Regions from separate parts of the Chryseobacterium subflavum genome, predicted to be linked through region 2. Evidence: riboswitches for the same ligand, from Rfam matches in the RefSeq annotation. Region 2 holds a riboswitch; each other region holds the start of a gene.
What was found. A riboswitch is a leader RNA that binds a small molecule or an ion and turns the genes downstream of it on or off. The one in region 2 is predicted to bind cobalamin.
Positions count from the first base shown of each region.

Region 1: linked by a shared signal. The riboswitch ahead of metE (5-methyltetrahydropteroyltriglutamate--homocysteine S-methyltransferase) and the one ahead of AC0INN_RS14210 (acyl-CoA thioesterase) in region 2 are both predicted to bind cobalamin.
Region 3: linked by a shared signal. The riboswitch ahead of prpB (methylisocitrate lyase) and the one ahead of AC0INN_RS14210 (acyl-CoA thioesterase) in region 2 are both predicted to bind cobalamin.
Region 4: linked by a shared signal. The riboswitch ahead of AC0INN_RS14725 (TonB-dependent receptor plug domain-containing protein) and the one ahead of AC0INN_RS14210 (acyl-CoA thioesterase) in region 2 are both predicted to bind cobalamin.

Region 1 is NZ_JBVTMR010000001.1:1,753,998-1,759,325, reverse strand. It holds gene metE (5-methyltetrahydropteroyltriglutamate--homocysteine S-methyltransferase) at 1-2,205, opposite strand, end outside; cobalamin riboswitch at 2,464-2,649, opposite strand; gene AC0INN_RS07740 (Lrp/AsnC family transcriptional regulator) at 2,804-3,265, shown strand; gene AC0INN_RS07735 (Crp/Fnr family transcriptional regulator) at 3,279-3,812, opposite strand; gene AC0INN_RS07730 (VOC family protein) at 3,826-4,206, opposite strand; gene AC0INN_RS07725 (hypothetical protein) at 4,342-4,800, opposite strand; gene AC0INN_RS07720 (hypothetical protein) at 5,184-5,328, opposite strand, start outside.
Region 2 is NZ_JBVTMR010000003.1:148,202-153,529, forward strand. It holds gene AC0INN_RS14200 (endonuclease MutS2) at 1-273, shown strand, start outside; gene AC0INN_RS14205 (hypothetical protein) at 510-1,310, shown strand; cobalamin riboswitch at 1,366-1,543, shown strand; gene AC0INN_RS14210 (acyl-CoA thioesterase) at 1,657-2,040, shown strand; gene AC0INN_RS14215 (HD domain-containing protein) at 2,077-2,667, opposite strand; gene AC0INN_RS14220 (FG-GAP repeat protein) at 2,673-3,359, opposite strand; gene AC0INN_RS14225 (PadR family transcriptional regulator) at 3,654-3,983, shown strand; gene AC0INN_RS14230 (PspC domain-containing protein) at 3,995-5,328, shown strand, end outside.
Region 3 is NZ_JBVTMR010000001.1:145,793-151,120, forward strand. It holds gene AC0INN_RS00690 (hypothetical protein) at 1-136, opposite strand, end outside; gene AC0INN_RS00695 (hypothetical protein) at 556-1,068, opposite strand; gene AC0INN_RS00700 (aminotransferase-like domain-containing protein) at 1,209-2,621, shown strand; cobalamin riboswitch at 2,887-3,079, shown strand; gene prpB (methylisocitrate lyase) at 3,485-4,393, shown strand; gene prpC (bifunctional 2-methylcitrate synthase/citrate synthase) at 4,386-5,328, shown strand, end outside.
Region 4 is NZ_JBVTMR010000003.1:271,688-277,015, reverse strand. It holds gene AC0INN_RS14730 (DUF5074 domain-containing protein) at 1-177, opposite strand, end outside; gene AC0INN_RS14725 (TonB-dependent receptor plug domain-containing protein) at 189-2,036, opposite strand; cobalamin riboswitch at 2,070-2,245, opposite strand; gene AC0INN_RS14720 (cytidine deaminase) at 2,351-2,833, opposite strand; gene namA (NADPH dehydrogenase NamA) at 2,941-3,993, shown strand; gene AC0INN_RS14710 (DUF2752 domain-containing protein) at 4,023-4,313, shown strand; gene AC0INN_RS14705 (CCC motif membrane protein) at 4,333-4,653, shown strand; gene AC0INN_RS14700 (NAD(P)-dependent alcohol dehydrogenase) at 4,848-5,328, shown strand, end outside.

The DNA.
Region 1 (5,328 bases), on a different contig from region 2:
ATCTGGATTTACCCAAAGCTGTTCTGCCGGGATTACGGCTTGTGCTTTTTTCAGCAATGCAACCATTTCCTCTTTTGACGGAACTCTTGGAGAGTGAATGTCATACACTCCTGGGCCGATCTCGTTTGGATATTTAAAGTCTGCGAAAGCATTTAATAACTCCATTTGGCTTCTTGAGCATTCTATCGTGATGACATCGGCATCCATATCGGCGATATTGTGGATAATGTCATTAAACTCGGAATAACACATATGCGTGTGGATTTGTGTAGCATCCTCAACACCACTTGCAGAAATTCTGAAAGCTTCTACAGCCCATTGAAGGTAATTTTGCCATTCTGCCTTACGCAAAGGAAGACCTTCTCTGATAGCTGGTTCATCGATCTGGATAATTCTGATTCCTGCTTTTTCAAGATCGTTTACTTCATCACGGATTGCCAAAGCAATCTGCTTACAGGTGGTAGAACGAGGCTGATCATCACGTACAAATGACCATTGAAGAATGGTTACAGGGCCGGTCAACATTCCTTTTACCCATTTTTGAGTTAATGACTGGGCATATTGCGACCAGTAAACCGTCATTGGCTGAGGCCTGTGAACGTCTCCATAAATAACCGGTGGTTTTACACAGCGGCTTCCGTAGCTTTGAACCCATCCGTTTTGAGTAAATGCAAATCCTGCGAGCTGTTCCCCAAAATACTCGACCATATCGTTGCGTTCAAATTCTCCATGTACCAATACATCAATTCCGATTTCCTCTTGCCATTGGATGGTTCTCTGTGTTTCTTCTTTAAGCAGCTGATCATATTTCTGGGCGGTAAGATCTCCTTTCTTGAATTGAGCTCTCCAGCTTCTTACTTCTTTGGTTTGAGGAAAGGACCCAATTGTTGTTGTTGGAAATAAAGGAAGCTCCAATGCGTTCTGCTGTGCTTCTTTTCTCACATTAAAAGGACTGTTTCTCTGTGCGTCACTTTCTGTAGTTACGGTAACACGGTTTTTCACATCCTGATTGTGAATTAGTGTTGAAACTTTTCGGTTTTCAATAGCTTTTTTATTTTCAGCTAATTCCTGTAAAGTATTGTAATCCGGGTTTTCTGAAGCTAATTTTTTTAAGGTAACAATTTCATAAACTTTTTGCCTGGCGAAAGCCATCCATTGTTTGATCTCCGGAGATAGTATATTTTCATTTTTCTCCAGGTCAAGATCGAAAGGAGAATGAAGTAATGAACATGACGGTGCAATGAAAACTCTTTCAGAACCTAATGCTGCAATAGCTTTTTTGATGAAAACCAGAGACTGATTGAAATCGTTTTTCCAGATATTTCTTCCGTCTACGACTCCTAATGAGAGGATTAATGTTTCAGGAATTGCATTGATGACCTCATCCAATTGTTCCGGGGCTCTTACCAGATCAATGTGTAGTGCATCAACAGGTAGAGTAGTGGCCAATGAAAGGTTATCTTTTAACCCATCAAAATAGGTGGTCACAATAAATTTAAGGTTCGGAAACTGTTTGGCAATTTCAGCATAAATGTTCTGGTAAACTTCTTTTGCTTTCTGATCAAGGTCTAGTGCTAAAAACGGCTCATCCAGCTGAATCCATTCTGCTCCGTTGTTTTCAAGCTCTTTTAAGATCTCAACGTAAACCGGAAGCAGATTTTGTGCTAAATCCAATTTATCAAAACCTTCTTCTTTTTCTTTTCCTAATAATAAATAGGTTACCAATCCAAGGATAACAGGCTTTGTATGAATTCCTGCTTCCTTCGCTTCAATAAACTCATTAACGATTTTATGGGAGAATAATTTGAATTGCTGATCTTTTTGGAATTCTGGAACGATATAATGATAATTGGTATCAAACCATTTTGTCATTTCCATGGCTGTAATATCGTGCCCTTCTTTCTGATAACCTCTGGCCATAGCAAAGTAAAGATCTAGCTCATTTGGTGTAATATCCTGATAACGGGAAGGAATAGCTCCAACAGACAATGTCATGTCCAATACCTGATCATAAAAAGAAAAGTCATTGGATGGAATCAGATCAATTCCGGCTTCTTGTTGTAGTTCCCAGTTTTGCTTTCTGATCTTTTTTCCTGCCTCTAAAAGTTCCTGTAACGATGTTTTACCTGCCCAATATAGTTCGCAGGCTTTTTTAAGTTCTCTGTTGCTACCGATTCGCGGATAGCCAAGGATGTGTGTTTGCATTTTCTTTAAACTTTTAATTAAATTTTGGTTTTAAAAGTTCTTATAATGCTTCATAACGCAATCGGGAAATAGTTTTTAGCAATAGAGAAGATACAATATAGACGTAATTTTCCCAGTGAAGAGTAGATTGTTAGGTAACCTGAAATTAATTTTCATAAAAAACATTACGTTTAAACTCAAATAAATTCTGAGTTAAAACCCAATCCAATACGTTCAAAAGTATCATCTGTATGACCAAAAGCTTCAGACCGCGAAAGCATTGTCAATTCGGGACAGGCAGGTCTCCTGACTTGTAACAGTTTTTGTCATCCTTCCCGCTTGTGGCAGTGGATATTCAGGGACAAAAACCTCTGTTGTGTTACTTACAGTTGCGCGACAGCTCGTGATTTTCACACGATTCCCTATTAATCTACCTTAAGTAAAACCTTTTCCGTTTGATGAAGTATGTTAAAGAACAAAATAGGGTGTAAAGGTATTAATTTAAGATGTTTAATTGGCTTAAATGCAAAAATTAAGTATATTGTTTTGTTTAAATTGAATTTGTAAGTTATTTATTCTGTAAATTTGGAAATATAAATCGAAAAAAGAATATTATCCTGTGGAAAGACTAGACGATAAAGACCTTCAATTGTTAAGAATCCTTCAAAAAAATGCAAAATTGACCGTTAAAGAATTGGCAAAGGAAATTAACCTTTCTCCATCTCCTGTTTTTGAGCGTGTTAAAAGGTTGGAGCAGGAGGGTTATATCAAACATTATGCGGCTGTCCTGGAAGCCGAGAAACTGAATCGTGGTTTTACAGTTTTCTGTCAGGTTAAATTAAAGATCCACGACAGGTCTGTGGGAAATGAGTTTGTACAGGAAATTACACTGATAGACGAAGTGGCGGAATGCTATAATATTTCAGGCGATTTTGATTTCCTTCTCAAAGTTCAGGTACGCGATATGAAACACTACCAGGATTTTGTATTTAATAAATTAGGTTCCGTCGACTCGATAGGAAGCACACACAGTACTTTTGTAATGGCAGAAGTGAAGAATAACCATGGAGTTACTATATAGAGCAGATCTCTTACTAGATTTTTTTTCCTCTGATCCTGCTTAATGATACAGAAGTGATACCAAGATAAGATGCAATATAATACTGAGGAACCCGGCGGAAAATCTCGGGGGATTGCTTTATAAGCTCATTATATCTTTCCTCTGCAGAATCTTTTATACGGGAAATAAAGAGCTTCTGATATTTAAGTAAGCGTTCCTGTAGATAGCTGTAATAAAGTTCCTTGCTGTCCGGATTATTTTCAATTATTTGTCTGAAATCCTCAATAGAAGTGCTATATACAGTACAGGGTTCTATCGTTTCGATATTATAAATACTTGGAGAATTATAAAACAGACTTTCCCACGACGAAATAAAGTTTCCTTCAAACAAAAATTGAAATGTAATTTCCTTACCGTCATTATTAAGCCAACCTCTGGCAACTCCTTTTTTGAGATAGTAAAATTTACGCGCCATCTTACCTTCTTCCGTTAGCAAGGTTTTGTTGGGTAATTCTTCCTGTTCGAAATTACTAAGGATTTTAGCCAAGGCGTTTTTATCTGGGGACATGCTCAAGAAGATTTTAAATATAATTACTCACTTCAATCAGGTTCTGATCAGGATCCCGGAAGTAGACGGACCTTATTTTGCCTGTTGCTCCGGTTCTGATAACAATACCCTCGATGATTTCGATGTTTTTTTCTTTAAGTTCTTTTAAAATATCATGTACATCTGTTGTGGCAATAAAGCACAGATCTGCAGAACCGGGAGTAGCATGTAGTGCCTTTGGCTCAAATTCATTGCCTTTCTGATGCAGGTTGATTTTTTGGTTTCCAAAAGCAAGCGCTTTCCGGTTATCTCCGAATGAGACCGCTTCAAATCCAAGGATGTCTGTATAAAAAGAGATGGTTTTTTCGATATCAGCTACCGTTAGAACGATATGATCAATGTTTTGAATTTCCATGGTTTTGTTTTTAATGTAAACACTGCATATTTTTTATGCTGTGTTTGAAATATTAATAAAGATAATCAATATTGATCAGACCCCTTCTCAATGGAACAAGGACTGTATCATTGGTATTCATTTCAAAAATGGGTTTTAATTTTTTTTCAGCCTGAATGTATTTACTTTATTCAAATCATTATTATCATGTATTGAGGTTTTACCATTCAACCAAAAGGTCTTATAATCTTGATGATTAACAACTTTATATTCTTTTGAATTTCTTCCTTTCTCAACTTTCATATTGATGTAAAGTAAAAGATCATTTATTGGACGATGTAATCCTGCGAAACAACTGAGTCCTAAAACAAAAATAGCAATGGGTAAGTTTGAAAGATCTTTTATTTTTGATTTAATTGTTAAGAAAAACATTAGGGACAAAAGAGCGAAAAATACAATCACTGTATATTTCCAGGAGCTTTCTTCAAAATTTTTGAGATCAGAAGATAAGTAGGTCTCTCTGATCATCGGTTGTAATACAAAATTATGTACAAAGAAAATGATTAGAAAAACACTAAAAAATACTATTTGGGATGTTGATGTTTTTTTTAACATTTATGTTGATTATAATCTATGGTGAATTTCTCATAATAATTTTCAAGAGCAATGTCATCTTGCCTTACTGGATTGTTGAATTTTACGTTTTAACAATATGTAAATCAAAGCAAAGATCAAAAAAATAAATGATTGAATAATAATGACTATTATTTCTGAATCCCTAGCAGCAAATCTAATCATAAAGCTAACAACTGAAATGGGATATGTTATCATCAAACCATAAATAGAATATTGACAGTAAAATATATCTGAAGGGTAGCATCCAAAAAGCGACACTAGTGCAATTATCTGATAAATTGAAAATAATAAGAAAATTACATTAAGCTGTTTGATGCTTGAAATTTTTAAAATCATCTGACACTGCTATAATTAAAGATCTTCTAATCTTGCCTCTGCTGCTGCAGGTAGGTCAAAGTTGAATTTTTAACAAACTCTTCCATAGAAGTTTCTTTACCTGCATTTTTATTAGTCAGTTCAAAAAGATATTGAATTAAATTGCCCAGTTTACTATCCTTGCAGGTCACT
Region 2 (5,328 bases):
AAAGATGAAACCAAACGTCTTCAGATTGTAAAAAGAAAGATCACCCAGCAGCTGAAAAAAGAAGAGGTTATTGAAAAAATCGCAGAAACCAACGAAAAAATAGAGGAAAAACGCAAAACCGATCGTGAGATCTGGATGAAAGTGGGACAACGGGTGCGTATTACAGGAAGTACCAGTGTCGGCACGATTGAAAAAATTTCAAGAAATAAAGTGATTGTCAATTATGGAACCTTTAAAACAACCATTGATGCCGATGAGCTTGAAAGAATTTAAAAATTGATTTAATAATAAATGAGAGTGCTTTTAGCACTCTCTTATTCTTTACTCTTTACTCTTTACTCTTCCTTCTTCCCAAAAAATTTCGCCTTACCGAATTTCTATCCTCCTCCAACCTAACAGAATAAATTCCTTTTGTAAAACTTTCTTTAGCAAATAAAGAAGATTTAGGAAGCTATAATTATGTTCCGAAATGCTTTTAATTTATATATTTGAAGTATCAAAAATTTTTCATGATGATTTCCGTAAACAAAGCATTCTATTTATCTGCCTTCAGTTTATTTTCATTAGCCTTCCTAAAAGGGCAGCAAAAAATTCCTTTTGGAGTTGTAAAAGCAGAAGAAGGCTATGCCAATGTACGGGTGGCAAAGGATAATTACAGAAAAATTGTAGACAAAATCAGAATGCGTAAAGGGGATGTTTTTCTTTATGTAAAACCGGCTCCCGGAGAAACAGAATGGCTATGGATCAAATATCCCGATAAGCAGGATACTGAAAAGCCTTTTGTGAGATATGAAAATCTTGATAAGGAAGGTATGGTGAATAAAGACCGTGTAGCCTTTATTGATCAGTTGCCTCAATACACACCTTCCAAATCCAAAAACGGAAGATCCCTCATTTTCACAGATAATAACAACCCCAAAATACCTACCGCTCAAAGGAGTAAAGTAATCATCGATATTTATCCTTCTAATGCCAGCTACCGTAAACAGGAAAAAGATACGGATGGAACGATATTAACCATTGATAAAGTTAAACCCTGGGGAATAAGCAAAGAACTTCCGGAAGGGATGACCGAAATCAAATCGATCCGGGTACAGCAGGTGGGGCGTGGCTCTGTCTTTGTGAGAGAAGCCATCAAAAATATGTTCCAGCCTACTATGGATTTCAATAACATCAGTGTAGCTGCTATTGATAATGATAATATTTTCCTTTATATGGTGAACGGATCAGGTGAAAACAGGTATACCACACTCTGGACAATCAAACAGGGCCGGGTGGCTCATCAGATTATTTTTAAAAATCCGGAATAATTCACCTTACTTCTCTGTATTATCCTTATTTTTGCACCTGAAAAAGTCTTACCACTTATTCATCACAGGAATGGGTTCTGCCTAACGCAGATTAAAAGGGAATCGTGTGAAAATCACGAGCTGTCGCGCAACTGTAAGTAACAAAAGTCTTTATGTAGGATCCACTGTGCCATGCATGGGAAGGGATTAAAGATGTTACAAGTCAGGAGACCTGCCTTTTCTTTGAACAAGAAACTTTCGCGGCCTGAAGTTTATTGATCTGATGGATGTTTTCAGGAATATACTAATTCCTAGATTATTCTGTTTATTTCAATAATTTCATCCCGCTTTAATTTAATAATGAAATATGACTACAGAAGAAAGAATTCAAGCATCTGAAACCAGAATCTTTAAAGCGGTTTTCCCCAACACAACCAATCATTACGATACCCTTTTTGGTGGTACAGCGATGCAATTGATGGATGAAGTGGCATTTATTACCGCTACCCGCTTTGCAAGAAAACGAGTGGTAACTGTAAGCAGCGACAAAATTGATTTTAAAAAGCCTATTCCTGCAGGAACTATTGTAGAATTGATAGGAACAGTTTCCCATGTCGGGACTACCAGTATGAAGGTAAACGTAGAAATTTATACAGAACAGATGTATTCGTATGAAAGAGAAAGAGCTATTGTTGGAGATTTCACTTTCGTAGCTATAGACGAATTTAAAAAGCCTGTACAGATACTATAATCAGAAAAAAACGCAAGCCTTCGGCTTGCGTTTTATTTATCTTAAAACTTTTTCTGTTTCTAAACTTTTACTAAGTAAAAACTGGAATGCTTCTCCCATTTCATCAGAAGCCCGGCTGATGGCATTTTCCAGCATATTCCTGATCTGGCTTTCTGTTACCTTAGCTTCTGTCCAGCTTTTTCCTGAAGTATGCGAATTCAGGATAAACGGCATGATCCTGTCTATTGCACAGGCAAAAATAGCATCAGGGGTCTGTTCTTCTTCAAATTCCAGCCACAAATTAAAGAATTCCGAACGCAAAGGTTCATCAAGAATCCCGAAAATTTTCTGGGCAGACAATTTTTCTCTTTCAAATTTGCCCACCATGGCTTTTTCGTCAAATAAAAATGTATCTCCAGCTTCTATTTCTACCAGATCGTGGATAGAAAGCATCCGTATCACCCTTAACAGATCGATATCAGCCCTGTTTTTAGCATAGGGGAAAAGTACCTGTGCTAAAATAATGATCTGCCATGAGTGTTCAGCAGTATTTTCTCTTCTTGAATCATCGGCATTATAATTCCTTCTCTGTACATTTTTTAATGCATCTACAGCAAGAATAAAATCAATTTCCTTTTGTATTTTCATGTTTCCTATTCTTTATAATATTCTTTGATTGGATATCTCTTTGTTTTTATGATCCATTTATTTTTAATCTTTTCGCGTCGGGTTACTTTTACAGATTCATCATTCATGGCATCTTCTTCCAGTTCAAAGACCTTATCAAGTCCTTTTCCGGGCAGCACTCTGTATTCTGTGGTTAAATGCCAGCAACAACCGGATTTAGAAAATGTTATGAGTCTTTTCCTTTTTGGATCTGTCTGAAACATTCCCAGATTTTCGCGGGCAAGATCAGTTAATTCCTCACTGATCACGAATTGCTTTCTTGTCGTATTATAGACATATACGTCATAGGAAGGACCACCATAGCTGCTTTCATTACCATTTCGGATAGCAATATCTTCAAAACCGTCAAAGTTAAAATCTTTAAATATCAGCGGGCTCTGTTCATCATAAAGCTGAATAACATTAACACTAGGTTGTTGATCCTTACCAAGGTAAAAATAAAGATCATCAGAAGTGAACTCCTGTAAAGTCCGCGAGGTCCTTTTATCTTTCAGTATAATTGTACCATTTCCACTACATTTATCAGCATCACAATCCTGAACAGTGATATCCGCATTATACAATAAGGATCCATCTTTAATTTCAAAATGCTGCTGACCGGAGCAAAAAGATCCTAAAATAATAAAGATGATCAAGATTACAGAACTATTCAAAATTAACTTTTTTGCTCAGTATACAGATGACTGAAAATTTCCATAACAAAAATAAGAATAGCGTTAAGAATGACCATCATTTATCTTCTATTTTAATTGATTTTAGTTTTCTTAAAAAAATAGATAAAATTTATTTAATTGAAAATCAGTTAATTAAATAAAAGTAAATAAAAATTCCACTACTTTGTATTGCATAATACCATTTTAATTACATATCTTTGTAATGTAAAATAAGAATAGGTTCAACTAGCTAGGAACCGGATTCTAAATATAACTAATTAAAACCTTATTAAGATGAATACTGAAAATACCAAAGCGCAAATGCGAAAAGGGATTCTGGAATTCTGTATTTTAAGTCTTATCAATCATCGTGAAATGTATGTTTCCGACCTTATAGATGAACTAAAAAAAGGAAAACTGGATGTAGTAGAAGGCACACTCTACCCTCTTTTAACAAGATTAAAAAATGGTGAGTTTCTCTCTTACAGATGGGAAGAATCAACAGGAGGCCCACCGAGAAAATACTACCAGATTACAGAAAAAGGAAAGTTGTTTTTAGGTGAACTTCTCAATACCTGGAACGAATTAACAGATTCAGTAAACCAAATCACTCAAAAAAATTAAAAAACAAAGCTATGAACAAGACACTCTCAATAGGACTCGCAGGTTTTTCTTTTACAATAGAGGAACACGCATACATAAAGCTAAGCGATTACCTTAATGCACTAAGAAGCTCTCTGGATGCTTCAGAAGCAGATGAGGTAATGCATGACATAGAAATAAGAATGGTTGAAATCTTCAGAGATTCATTAGGAAAAAGAGAAGTTATCAACGATACTGATGTAGAAGGAGTAATTGCACAAATCGGAACACCGGAAAAAATCGAAGAACAGGAAGAAGCATATTATTCAGAGAAAAACTCTAAAAGAACAAGCCACTCAGGCGCAGAATATTCAGACAAAAGACAATTATTCCGTGATCCTGAAAGACAAAAGATCGCCGGTGTGTGTGCAGGTCTGGCCCATTATGTAGGAATGGATATTACTGCCATGAGAGCAATCTGGCTTGGAGTATTTATCCTGGGAATATTTACAGCTGCTATATCCTCTTCACTTATTGCATTACTTTATATTATTCTGTGGATCGTACTTCCCAAAGCAGAAACTGCTGCAGATTTTTTGAAAATGAAGGGAAAGCCTATGAACTTCGACAATCTTAAAAATGAATCGAATAAGCTGGTACAATTTGCCAACGAATCTACTCAGAGAGTCGGAGAAATATACATCGAAAACAAACCTTACATTAATAATGCAGGAAGCGGGATATGGAACGTAGTGAGATATGTTCTTGGAGGAATCTTCGCACTGATCTCTTTTTCTTGTCTGATCGGAGTATTTGTAGTCTTCGGATTTATGGGAACTAATGATTTCCCTCCTATTAACGAAATGAATTTCTATTTCGACAATGACGGAATGAAGTATACCATTATGGCCATGATCATTTTAGGAAGTTTAATTCCTGCCCTGTTATTTGCCTTATTAAGTATCAAATTAATTTCGCCTAAAACAAAATTAAGAAATACGGGTTGGGTTTTGGGAGCATTATTCCTTGGATTGATCGCATTATCTACTTATTTTGGAGTGAGTATGGCAAGAAAAGACATGTTTCTAAAAGGCCACAAAGAAGACACCGAAGAGGTATCTATCAATACAACATCAGATAGTGTTTATGTAGACCTTAAACAAATTGTTATTCCACAAAACTTCCTTGGATATGACGATGACCTTTACTCAGATAAAGTAAACGTTTTCAAAAAGAACTGGATCCATGTTGACGTAACAAGAAAAGCCGATATAAAAACCCCTTACTTAATCATTAAAAAAGAAGCAAGAGGATATAATATCCCGTTAAACGTAAGTGTTCCTGTAGAAGTTGTAAATAACAAGGTGATACTTCCTAATTACATCAA
Region 3 (5,328 bases), on a different contig from region 2:
GCCCGTAAACCCTGGAGCCTGCGTAATGGTCTTCTTTTGTAATTTCTACTGAGAGTAAATCTCCTAAAGGAGTAAAAGGATCTTCAAATTGTTTTTCTATTCTTTGTTTTTTAAAGTTGCCTGTATATATATTCATTCAAGAAATAAATAAGGGTTAATTTTTGGCAGCTGAAAAAGCAAAAACTGAAAGAAAAAAATAAGTATTCTAAACTGTAACAGATAGCAAAGGCAGAGGCCTGGTTATTTATTAAGTGCAAAGATACGAAAAAATAAGGGATAATCGATGTTTTAATTAATTGATTTTCAAAAAATTGTTTAAAAACAGCTTTTAGCCATAAAGAATCGGGCTTCTGTTTGTAAATATAAGGTCAAAATCTTTTGTAATGGGTTGTTTTTTTAATTAATGTATTACATGATCCTGTCAGCAACATTATATCTGCTAACAGGATCTGTTTGTTGAGGTTGCTTTTCCTCCTCTAAGCTAAGAAAATTAAAATATTGTCCACATCTGTTCCAAAAAATAACAATGTAAATATGTGAAAGGAATAGTCTTATTTACTTCAGCTTCAGTTCGTATATTTTTGCAGGGAGTGAAAATGCTTTCAGTGTGGTCGTTTTTATAAATTCAAATCCAACCGAATTGAAGAATGAGAGCATGGGATCATCTTCAGTTATGCTGATCCAGATACGATCTGTAAAAGTAATAGCTGATCTGCTTTTGTTCCATAATGATTGTCTTATTTCAGGCTGATCATATTCAGGAAGGATAGAAAAATCAATTATTTCCGTCATTCTCTCCCCTTCATTTGCTTCCGGATATAATGATCCGCTTTTAAAAAGGCAATAACCGACGGGTTCATGATCTGCAAACACCATAATGAGCTGGGTGGATAAGTCATTCAGGATATTGATCATTTTCCTGTATTCTACATTTTCGGCAAGGTATTCTTCAATTTTTTCCGATGAAACTTTTCCAGAATAGGTATTTCTGATATATGGTCTCATGACAGCAAAAAGGTGATCGATTCCCTGGTCTGATCCTACGGTAAATTTGGATATAATTTCCATTATGATTCTTTTTTACCCAAAGCTAATGGATTATTAAACTGTTGTATGAGTACAGTTGAGTACAATTGAATCAGTACAGTTGGTTTTTAATCATTTGTGCGAACACATTTGTACATTTGTTATGAAAAAGATGAAACGCCATGAAGACGTACAGATATGAGATTTTTACCACTACTATTGAAGATAAAATAAAGACTGGAATGTTAAAGCCCGGCACCCGTCTACCATCTGTGAGAGAGATTAAAGAAAATTATCATCTGAGTACAAGTTCGGTTCAAAGTGGTTATGATCATCTGGTGATGAAAGGATGGGTGAAAAATATTCCCCGCTCCGGTTATTTTGTAGCAGATGATGTTCCACAAATAAGCAGTGAAAACTTACCACTTTACCCGGTCTCAAAAAATGAAGTTTTCAATAAAAATGTTGCTCTGATTTCATCAAGAAATAAGCCCTCCGAATATGCCTCATTTAATTCGGCGGCACCTACGGATCTATTGATTCCGCAAAAGCTCATTTTAAAAAAAATGCAGAAAGTGATCCGCGAAAAAGGGACTTCACTTCTTCGCTACTATCCTGCTAACGGGTCTTTAGAACTAAGAGATCTTATCGCTAAACGTACTTCTCAATATGGATACACATTGCATCCTGAAAAATTAATCATTACTGATGGAGCATTGCAGGCACTTTACATTGCCCTGGCATCTGTGACGAATGCCGGTGACCTCATTGCTGTTGAAAGTCCGTGCGTTTTTTCTGTTTTGGAAGTAATTGCCAATCTGAAACTTAAAGTCATAGAAATTCCTGTCCGGGATAGAAATGGTTTTGATACGGCATATTTAAAAAAGATATGCGCGGATCATGATATCAGATCTCTTGTAGTTACACCTAATTTTCACAATCCTACAGGAATTCTGATGTCGGAAACTGTAAAAAAAGAACTGCTTTCCATTGCGGAAGAATATGAGTTTCCGATTATCGAAAATGATATTTACGGAGACCTTTATTTTGGCAATGAGAGACCTTCGGGGATCGGGAGTTTTGATACCGGTGGTTGGGTAATAACTTTTTCTTCTTTTTCCAAAACATTGGCTCCCGGTATTCGCCTGGGATGGATGCATTCGGGAAAATTCCATGCGGAAGCAGAGAGAACCAGGTTTGCCTTAGGAAGATCTGTTGCTCCGGTATATCAGGAACTGGTCATTAAACTGCTTGAAGACCATAGCTATGATAAACATTTGCGTTCATTTCGTAAACAGCTATATAAGCAGGCCAAAGATGTGTTAGAGATATTAAAAAGCCATTTTCCGGATGGGGCTTATTTTGAAGATCCTCAGGGTGGATACAGCATTTGGGGAAGTTTGCCTGAAGGAGTGGATATGGAGAAATTTTACGCTTATTGCGAACAGCAAAGAATATTATTTACTCCCGGAGAAATTTTTAGCCTTACCGATCAGTTCAGGTACCATTTCAGGATTATTTTTGCAGAACGTATCACATCCCATAGCCTGTTGGCTTTGCAAAATATAGGTGAGAATTTGAAACAGATATTGTGAGTGTTTTTCAGGCTTTTATCTGTTAATTCAGAATCATATTTTCATATTGAGAGCATATGCTTTTCTCAATAATCGTGTTTGTCGGATTTTTTTGCAAGTGATTTTTACATAATCAAGATCATTTTAATTATGATTTTGAAAATTGAAAATATATTTATAATGCCTATTTTCAAAGAATTACGAATTCCTAACTGTTGTTCGTAAATAATTATTTTCGTGTTTCAATAAAATACCTATATTTACCACCAAGGAGTTCATTTATACTTCTTTATCAACCGGAATTGGTTACACTTAGCTGTGAATTAAAAGGGAATCGTGTGTGAATCACGAACTGTCGCGCAACTGTAAGTAACACTCAAAAGGTTTTTATCAATCAGGGTTCACTGTTCTTTTTTTGAATGGGAAGGACGATAAAAATTGTTACAAGTCAGGAGACCTGCCTATTTCGAATTGACGATGCTTTCGCGATCTGAAGCTTATAGTCAGGTATGATACGATGTGATAACAGTGCCCGATATCTTTTTGTGTACATTATCATTTTTAAGAAATGGTTTACAGGTTTTGCTTTTCAGGGCTGTATCATTTCTACAGCTTGCTCGTATTAGTCCCTTTCCATAATTTTCTCTTTTACAAAGTATTGTGAAGTTTTATCAGCACCTTTTATATTGATTTATAAGCATTACAGGCTGATGGCAGCAATCTTTGACCGGATTGTTATTACATGAAAATGTAATGAGGCTGTTCAACCATTCATTAAGGTTTATAGGTCGTTTAATTATTTTAATCATTTAAAGAATAATCTTTCTTTAAATTGTTGGAAGAATGTGAGTTAAAATACATCAAAACGAACAATAATATTAAAGATGAGTAAAAATGTAAGTCTAGAGTCTGCCGGATTACGTTTCCGGGAGACGATGCAAAAAGAAAACCCTCTTCAGATTGTCGGGGCTATCAATGCCAATCATGCATTGCTGGCGCAGCAAGCAGGATTCAATGCTATTTATCTTTCCGGAGGAGGAGTTGCTGCAGGATCGTTGGGAATTCCGGATCTGGGAATTACGACCCTTGAGGATGTTCTGATCGATATTCAACGAATAACCAATGTATGTGATTTACCTCTATTGGTGGATGTAGATACGGGGTTTGGTCCTTCGGCATTCAACGTAGCAAGAACTGTAAAATCATTAATTAAAGCCGGAGCAGGTGCTTTGCATATTGAAGACCAGGTGGGAGCGAAACGTTGTGGGCACCGTCCAGGTAAAGAAGTGGTAAGCAAAGAGGAAATGGTAGACCGTTTGAAGGCTGCTGTTGATGCTCGGACGGATGAAAATTTTGTGATCGGGGCACGTACTGATGCTTTTGCCAATGAAGGGCTTGAAAAAACATTGGAAAGGGCTGTTGCCTATAAAGAAGCCGGAGCAGATTTCATCTTTGCGGAGGCTGTTCCTGATTTAAGCTATTATCAAAAGTTTGTAGACGCTACAGGTATTCCTGTACTGGCCAATATTACAGAATTCGGAATGATTAAAATGTATACTGCTGATGAACTGAAAGATGCGGGAGTCGGTTTGATTTTATATCCCCTTTCTGCTTTCCGGGCGGCAAATAAGGCAGCACTGAATGTTTACGAGCATATCCGGAAAGATGGAACCCAGGCTCATGTAATTGATACCATGCAGACCCGGGAAGAGCTTTACAAAAGTATTGGATACCATGATTACGAACAAAAATTAGATAACCTATTTAAACAGAACAAGAATGTCAATGAATAACGAACCAACATTTAAGCCTAAGAAAAGTGTAGCGCTTTCCGGGGTTGCCGCAGGTAATACTGCACTTTGCAGTGTAGGAAAAAGTGGAAATGATCTCCATTACAGAGGTTATGACATTTTGGACCTCGCAGAAAAAGCAGAATTTGAGGAGGTAGCCTATCTTCTTATTTACGGACAGCTACCAACAGGAGCCCAGTTAAAAAACTATAAAGCCAAATTGAAATCATTGAGAGGATTACCACATTCTGTAAGAAATATCCTGAAAAGTATTCCTGCAGCTGCCCATCCGATGGATGTAATGCGCTCCATGGTTTCAGCAATTGGAAGTATTCAGCCTGAAAAAGACGATCATAATGTGGCGGGAGCAAGGGATATTGCAGACAAATTACTGGCATCATTCAGTTCCGGACTTTTGTATTGGTATCATTATACGCATAACGGAAAAGAGATTGATGTAGAAACTGATGATGATACTATTGGAGGCCATTTTCTTCACCTGTTGCATGGTAAAAAAGCACCCGATTCCTGGGTGAAGGCAATGGAAATCTCTCTTAATCTGTATGCAGAGCATGAATTTAACGCTTCCACTTTTACTGCGCGTGTTATTGCGGGAACCTCTTCAGATTTTTATTCCTGTATAACGGGAGCTATCGGCGCTTTAAGAGGTCCTAAACATGGTGGGGCGAATGAAGTGGCTTTCGAAATTCAGAGTCGTTATAATTCCCCGGATGAAGCGGAAGAGGATATCAGAAGGCGTATTGGTAACAAAGAAGTAATTATTGGATTTGGACATCCGGTGTACACCATATCGGATCCGCGAAACGTAGTGATAAAAAAAGTAGCGAAAGAACTTTCCGAAGAGGCCGGAGATATGTTGCTTTATCATATTGCTGAAAGGCTGGAAACCATAATGTGGGAAGAAAAGAAAATGTTCC
Region 4 (5,328 bases), 120 kb from region 2:
GTCTCTTGAAACGAAAGTTACTTCTGCATTTGGCTTTCCGAAATTTCCTTCGTTCGAAATTAAATATCCGTTTTCATAAGTTACTACAGGCAAAGTATTATCGCTATCAGTACTACAGGAAATATTGAAAAGTAGTACTACAGCAAATAAAAGTTGTAAAAGTCTAGTTATTTTCATGTTATTTTTTATTAAAAATTTATCGTTGCGGAAATACTGTAATTACGTTTTGGCATCGGATAATAAGACACCGTTTCATAAACAGTATTGGTTAAATTATTGATTTTAAAACCTAAGACATATTTTTTTAAGATCGTTGCTGATACACCCGTGTTCATGACGAAATAAGAATCTATAGCATCTTCTCTTTTTTCATCTGTTGTAGTGTATGTAAGACCATTAAAAACTCCCTGAACATAAAGTTTTAGGAAAGAATACTGATAATCAAAATTTCCAAAAACCTTATGGAGAGGGACATACATCATTTGCTTTTTAGTTTCCTGATTGATGGATTTTGCAAGTGTATATCCTATATTAAATCTAAAATGGTGTTCTTTAAGCTGTTTATCAAAAGTAATCTGTGATTCTAAACCATAAGACTTCACTTTATTGATATTAACTGGGGACCAATATCCGTAAGCTGTCGGCAACCACACTATATTATCCGATATATAAAGATAATACGGACTTAATGCAAGTTTAATATTACCCCATTTAAACTCATGGTCCATATCCATCTGGTAAGACCTTTCCGGTTTTAGGTTTGGATTTCCTCCGGGATTCCAATACAGATCATTGAATGTTGGAAATCTGAAATTTCTGGATACATTTACTCCAAGATTATACCATTGTACCGGACTCCATTTTCCCGAGAATGAGTAAAGCAATGGCGAACTTATATTCTCTACAAAATCCTTTTTAACACCAGCTTCAAAACGCAGATCTTTCGTCGGAAAATATCGTATTAACCCCGCTAAAGAGCCTACATTTCTACTTACATTACCAATTCCTTCAGTTTTTACACCTTGGAGATCAGGCTGATACCCCTCACCTTTGTTTACCTGGAATTCGGTGATGATGTTGACATTAAGTTCAGGTACGATGAAATAATTAAAATCATTTTTAAAGATATAATTTTTCCCTGTTGAACCACTGGTCTTCGGAGCATTGTAATTGCCAAAATATTGGAAATTTTCTTCTGTGTAAGCAGCTTTTAAGCTATTTGAAAATTTATTTTTAGTAATATCCCAGGAAAGTAAGCTTCTGGTGCTTTGTGTCTCGTATTTTGTACGGTTGCCATTCTCTACAAAAATCGGATAATTCTGTGTCGAGTCAAAAAACTGACTTTGCCATGAGATCGTCTGATGTCTCGCAATTTTATAGGAGATTCCAACATTAAAGGTACTGTTAAAGTATTTGCCGTTTCTATTAATATAGTTTTTTTCTTCGACTTTATAATCATTCTGACTGATCGAATGATTTCCTGAGACTTTAAAACTCAGCTTTTCATTGCTGTAGGAGGCCGTTCCGAAATTATTAAAAGTACCAAATGATCCACCCTCAGAATACAGGGAGGCTTTAAAACTTTTATTGAAACCCAGATTATTATTGAGATGTATACTCCCGCCGATTGCACCACTCCCGTATATTACACTTCCGCCACCGGCTTTCACTCCGATCTCATCATATCCGAAAAGAGGAATATTATTAATGTCTCCCTGACCAAGAAATATCGAATTGATATTGATTCCATTCCAAACAAAGGCTGTCTGTGGAGCAGAGGTTCCTCTGAACGAAGGCGAAGAAACTGCACCTCGTCCGTTTTCCTTGATATAAATACTGGATTGGAAACGTAAAAGTTCTGAAAGATTCGTGGAATTCTTTTCAGCATCCTGAGGAGTAATTGGAGTAACCTTATGAAAAAGTTTTACCTTGTTCATCTGGTTGTCAAAAATATAAACGGTATCGATTGCTTTCTCTTGTCCCAGACAAAGAAAATAAGCAGATAACGATAAAAGCAGTACTAAGGTTTTTTTCATACTATTTTACTTTTCCACCGAAAGCAATATATTTTTGATATTATCATTTTGGCAGGTCTCCTGACTTTCGCATTTCTATACCTTCCCGTTTTCACAGTGGTTTCTTATAGAAATTTTAATTGCGATCTACAGTTGCGGGGACAGTCTGGGATTTTCACCCAATTCCCTATTATTTCAATAGCTTGAAAACCAAAATTTTTGCAAAGATAAGTTTTTAAAAAGAAATCTCAGTCGTATCTGTTAATTTGTAATCAAAACAATGGTCTGCAGAAAAAATAACGATTCCCAGAACCTCAGAATTGAGAGTTTCACGATTACAAGAACGTCGAGTCAAAGTAAAATGGCAATAGATCTTTAATCGAATTTACCTTAACGATTTCGTCATTCATACTGGAAAAATAAAGATCAATATTTTCTTTTTGTTTTGTTTCGTATTCAATAAGACTTTGTCTGCAGGCGCCACACGGGGGAATCGGTGGTGTTTTTTCAGAAGATTCTTTAGGGCCTCCTACGATAAAAATCTTTTTGATCTTTTCCTCAGGGAAATTTGCACCTATCCAGAATAGAGCTGTTCTTTCAGCACAAAGTCCGGATGGAAAAGCTGCATTTTCCTGATTGTTACCGGAAAATATTTCTCCGTTTTCAAGTAATACGGAGCACCCGACCAAAAATTGGGAATAAGGGGCATAAGCATTTTCGCGGGCTTGTTTTGCTCTTTCGAAAAGTTTTTTTTCTATATCGTTCAGTTCAGAGCTATTTTTAAAATATTCGTAGCCGATCTGTATATCTTTTTTCATATATTTATTGGAGCCTAAAAAGGGGAGGTAAAATTAGTTCTTTTTAATCACGTGGGCAACCCGGGATTATTTCCTCTTCATTAGTAAAATTCAAAAATTAATAGACAATGTTATATACTCCGATACAATTCAGAAATATTAAACTCTCTAACCGATGGGTTATGTCACCTATGTGTATGTATTCAAGTGAAAACGGAATGGCTAATGACTTTCATTTCGTACATTACGGAAGCAGATCACAAGGTGGTACCGGACTGATAATGATTGAAGCAACGGGTGTTGAACCCCGGGGAAGGATCACTAATAAATGTATGGGAATATGGAATGACGAACAGGCTGAAAAACTTCAGCAGATTGTCAACTTTGTCCACTCCAATTCTGAGAGTAAAATCGGAATCCAGCTGGCACATGCCGGAAGAAAAGGCTCTACCTGGAATAATATTCAAATTCCAGTGGAAGAGGGGTGGGAAACCCTGGCACCTAGCCCGATTCCTTATCATCCTACAGAAAGAATTCCACACGCTCTGACGCTGGAAGAAATCAAAACTCAGGTTCAGAATTTTAAAGAAGCTGCAAGAAGAGCTGTGAAAGCAGGATTTGATATTATAGAGATCCATGGGGCACATGGATATTTAGTTCATCAGTTTTTATCTCCGCTTTCGAATATACGAACAGATGAATATGGAGGCAGCTTCGAAAACAGAATACGATTTTTAATAGAAATAGTAGATGCGGTAAACGAGGAACTGAATGATAATACTGCATTGTTTGTGAGAATCTCAGGAACAGAATATGCTGAAAATGGATGGGATATCGAAAGCAGTGTAGAGCTTGCAAAAATACTGAAGCAGCATAAGGTGGATTTAGTGGACGTTTCAAGTGGTGGGAATATTCATGGAGCAAAGATTGCTGTCTTTGACGGTTATCAGGTCCCTTTATCATCACAGGTAAAAAATAAAGCTGAAGTGAAGACGGGAGCAGTAGGTTTGATCACAAAAATAGAGCAGGCTGAGGATATTTTACAGAAGGGTGATGCCGATCTTATTTTTGTAGCCAGGGAAATTCTTAGAAATCCATATATTGCAGTTCAGGGATCCTTTGAAATGAATGAAAACTGTTTTTTCCCACATCAATATCTAAGAGCTAAAATTTCTTCTTAATTTTAGAAACCAAAATAAAAGTTCAGGAAATGAAGATTGAAGATTTTATGCTACCTTGTCCAAGCAAAAAATTCTTAGGAATTGAATGTTTTGGTTGTGGTACCCAAAGGGCAATTGTTTTAGTCTTTGAAGGAAAATTTTCAGAGGCTTTTCATATGTTTCCTGCGGTCTACACCTTACTTCTTTTTTTGCTTATGGTAGGAGTGAACTTTATTGATAAAAAAAGAAGCTATGGTAATATACTGGTTTTTTTAGCCATTATTAATTCAATTATCATGGTGGTTTCTTATTTTTATAAACATCCTTTAACATTACATTAAATTATTAAAATAACTAACTATGAATCAAAAATTACCAAACGCGACAACCGTACTAGTACTAGGAATCGTCGCTATCCTCGGAAGCTGTTGTTGTAACGGGATTGTAGGTGTAATCTGTGGATTAATCGGAATGAATCTGTACAATAAGGATAATGCGCTGTATCTTCAGAATCCGGGAGTATATTCAGACTATGATAACCTTAAAACAGGAAGAATATTATGCATCATTGGTCTGATTATAGGAGTTCTGAGTCTTGCCTATATGATCTTTGTCCTTTCTACTGTCGGCTGGGACGGATATATGGAGCAGATTAATCAGCTTAAAAATATGGGAAAATAACTTTAATGATATGATCGAACTGAATGACCGCAATTTTGCGGTCATTTTTTGTTGGTGGGTTGTTTGTAATTTTCTTTAATGTAATACGTATATAGGAAATTTTATTGGAAACATGATTTATTTAATGGTATTTATTCATGTAAACCAGTATGTTATTAGTAAATTGAAGTATATAAATTTCAAATATTAATTGTATGAAAGCAGTACGTTTTTTCGGACACAAAGATGTCCGTGTTGTAAATGATATGGAAATCCCAAAACCATCAGGAGAAGAAGTATTATTAAAGATTGGAGGTGCAGGTGTTTGTCATTCGGATTTGCATATTATAGATGAAGGTACAGTTTCAGGTTCTGTTTTTACTTTGGGACATGAGAATGCGGGATGGATTGAAGAAATCGGTTCAGATGTCAAAGGATATAAAAAAGGGGATGCTGTCTTAGTCTATGGACCTTGGGGCTGCGGGCATTGTAAACCCTGTCAGCAATCAAAAGAGAACTATTGTGACCATCAGTCAGAAATGGCGTATGGTGGAGGATTAGGACTGAATGGCGGGATGGCAGAATATATGCTTGTTCCATCGTCCCGTTTATTGGTTCCTATTTATGATCTCGATCCCGTTATAGCTGCACCACTTACCGATGCTGCTTTAACCCCGTATTCAGCGATCAAAAGGT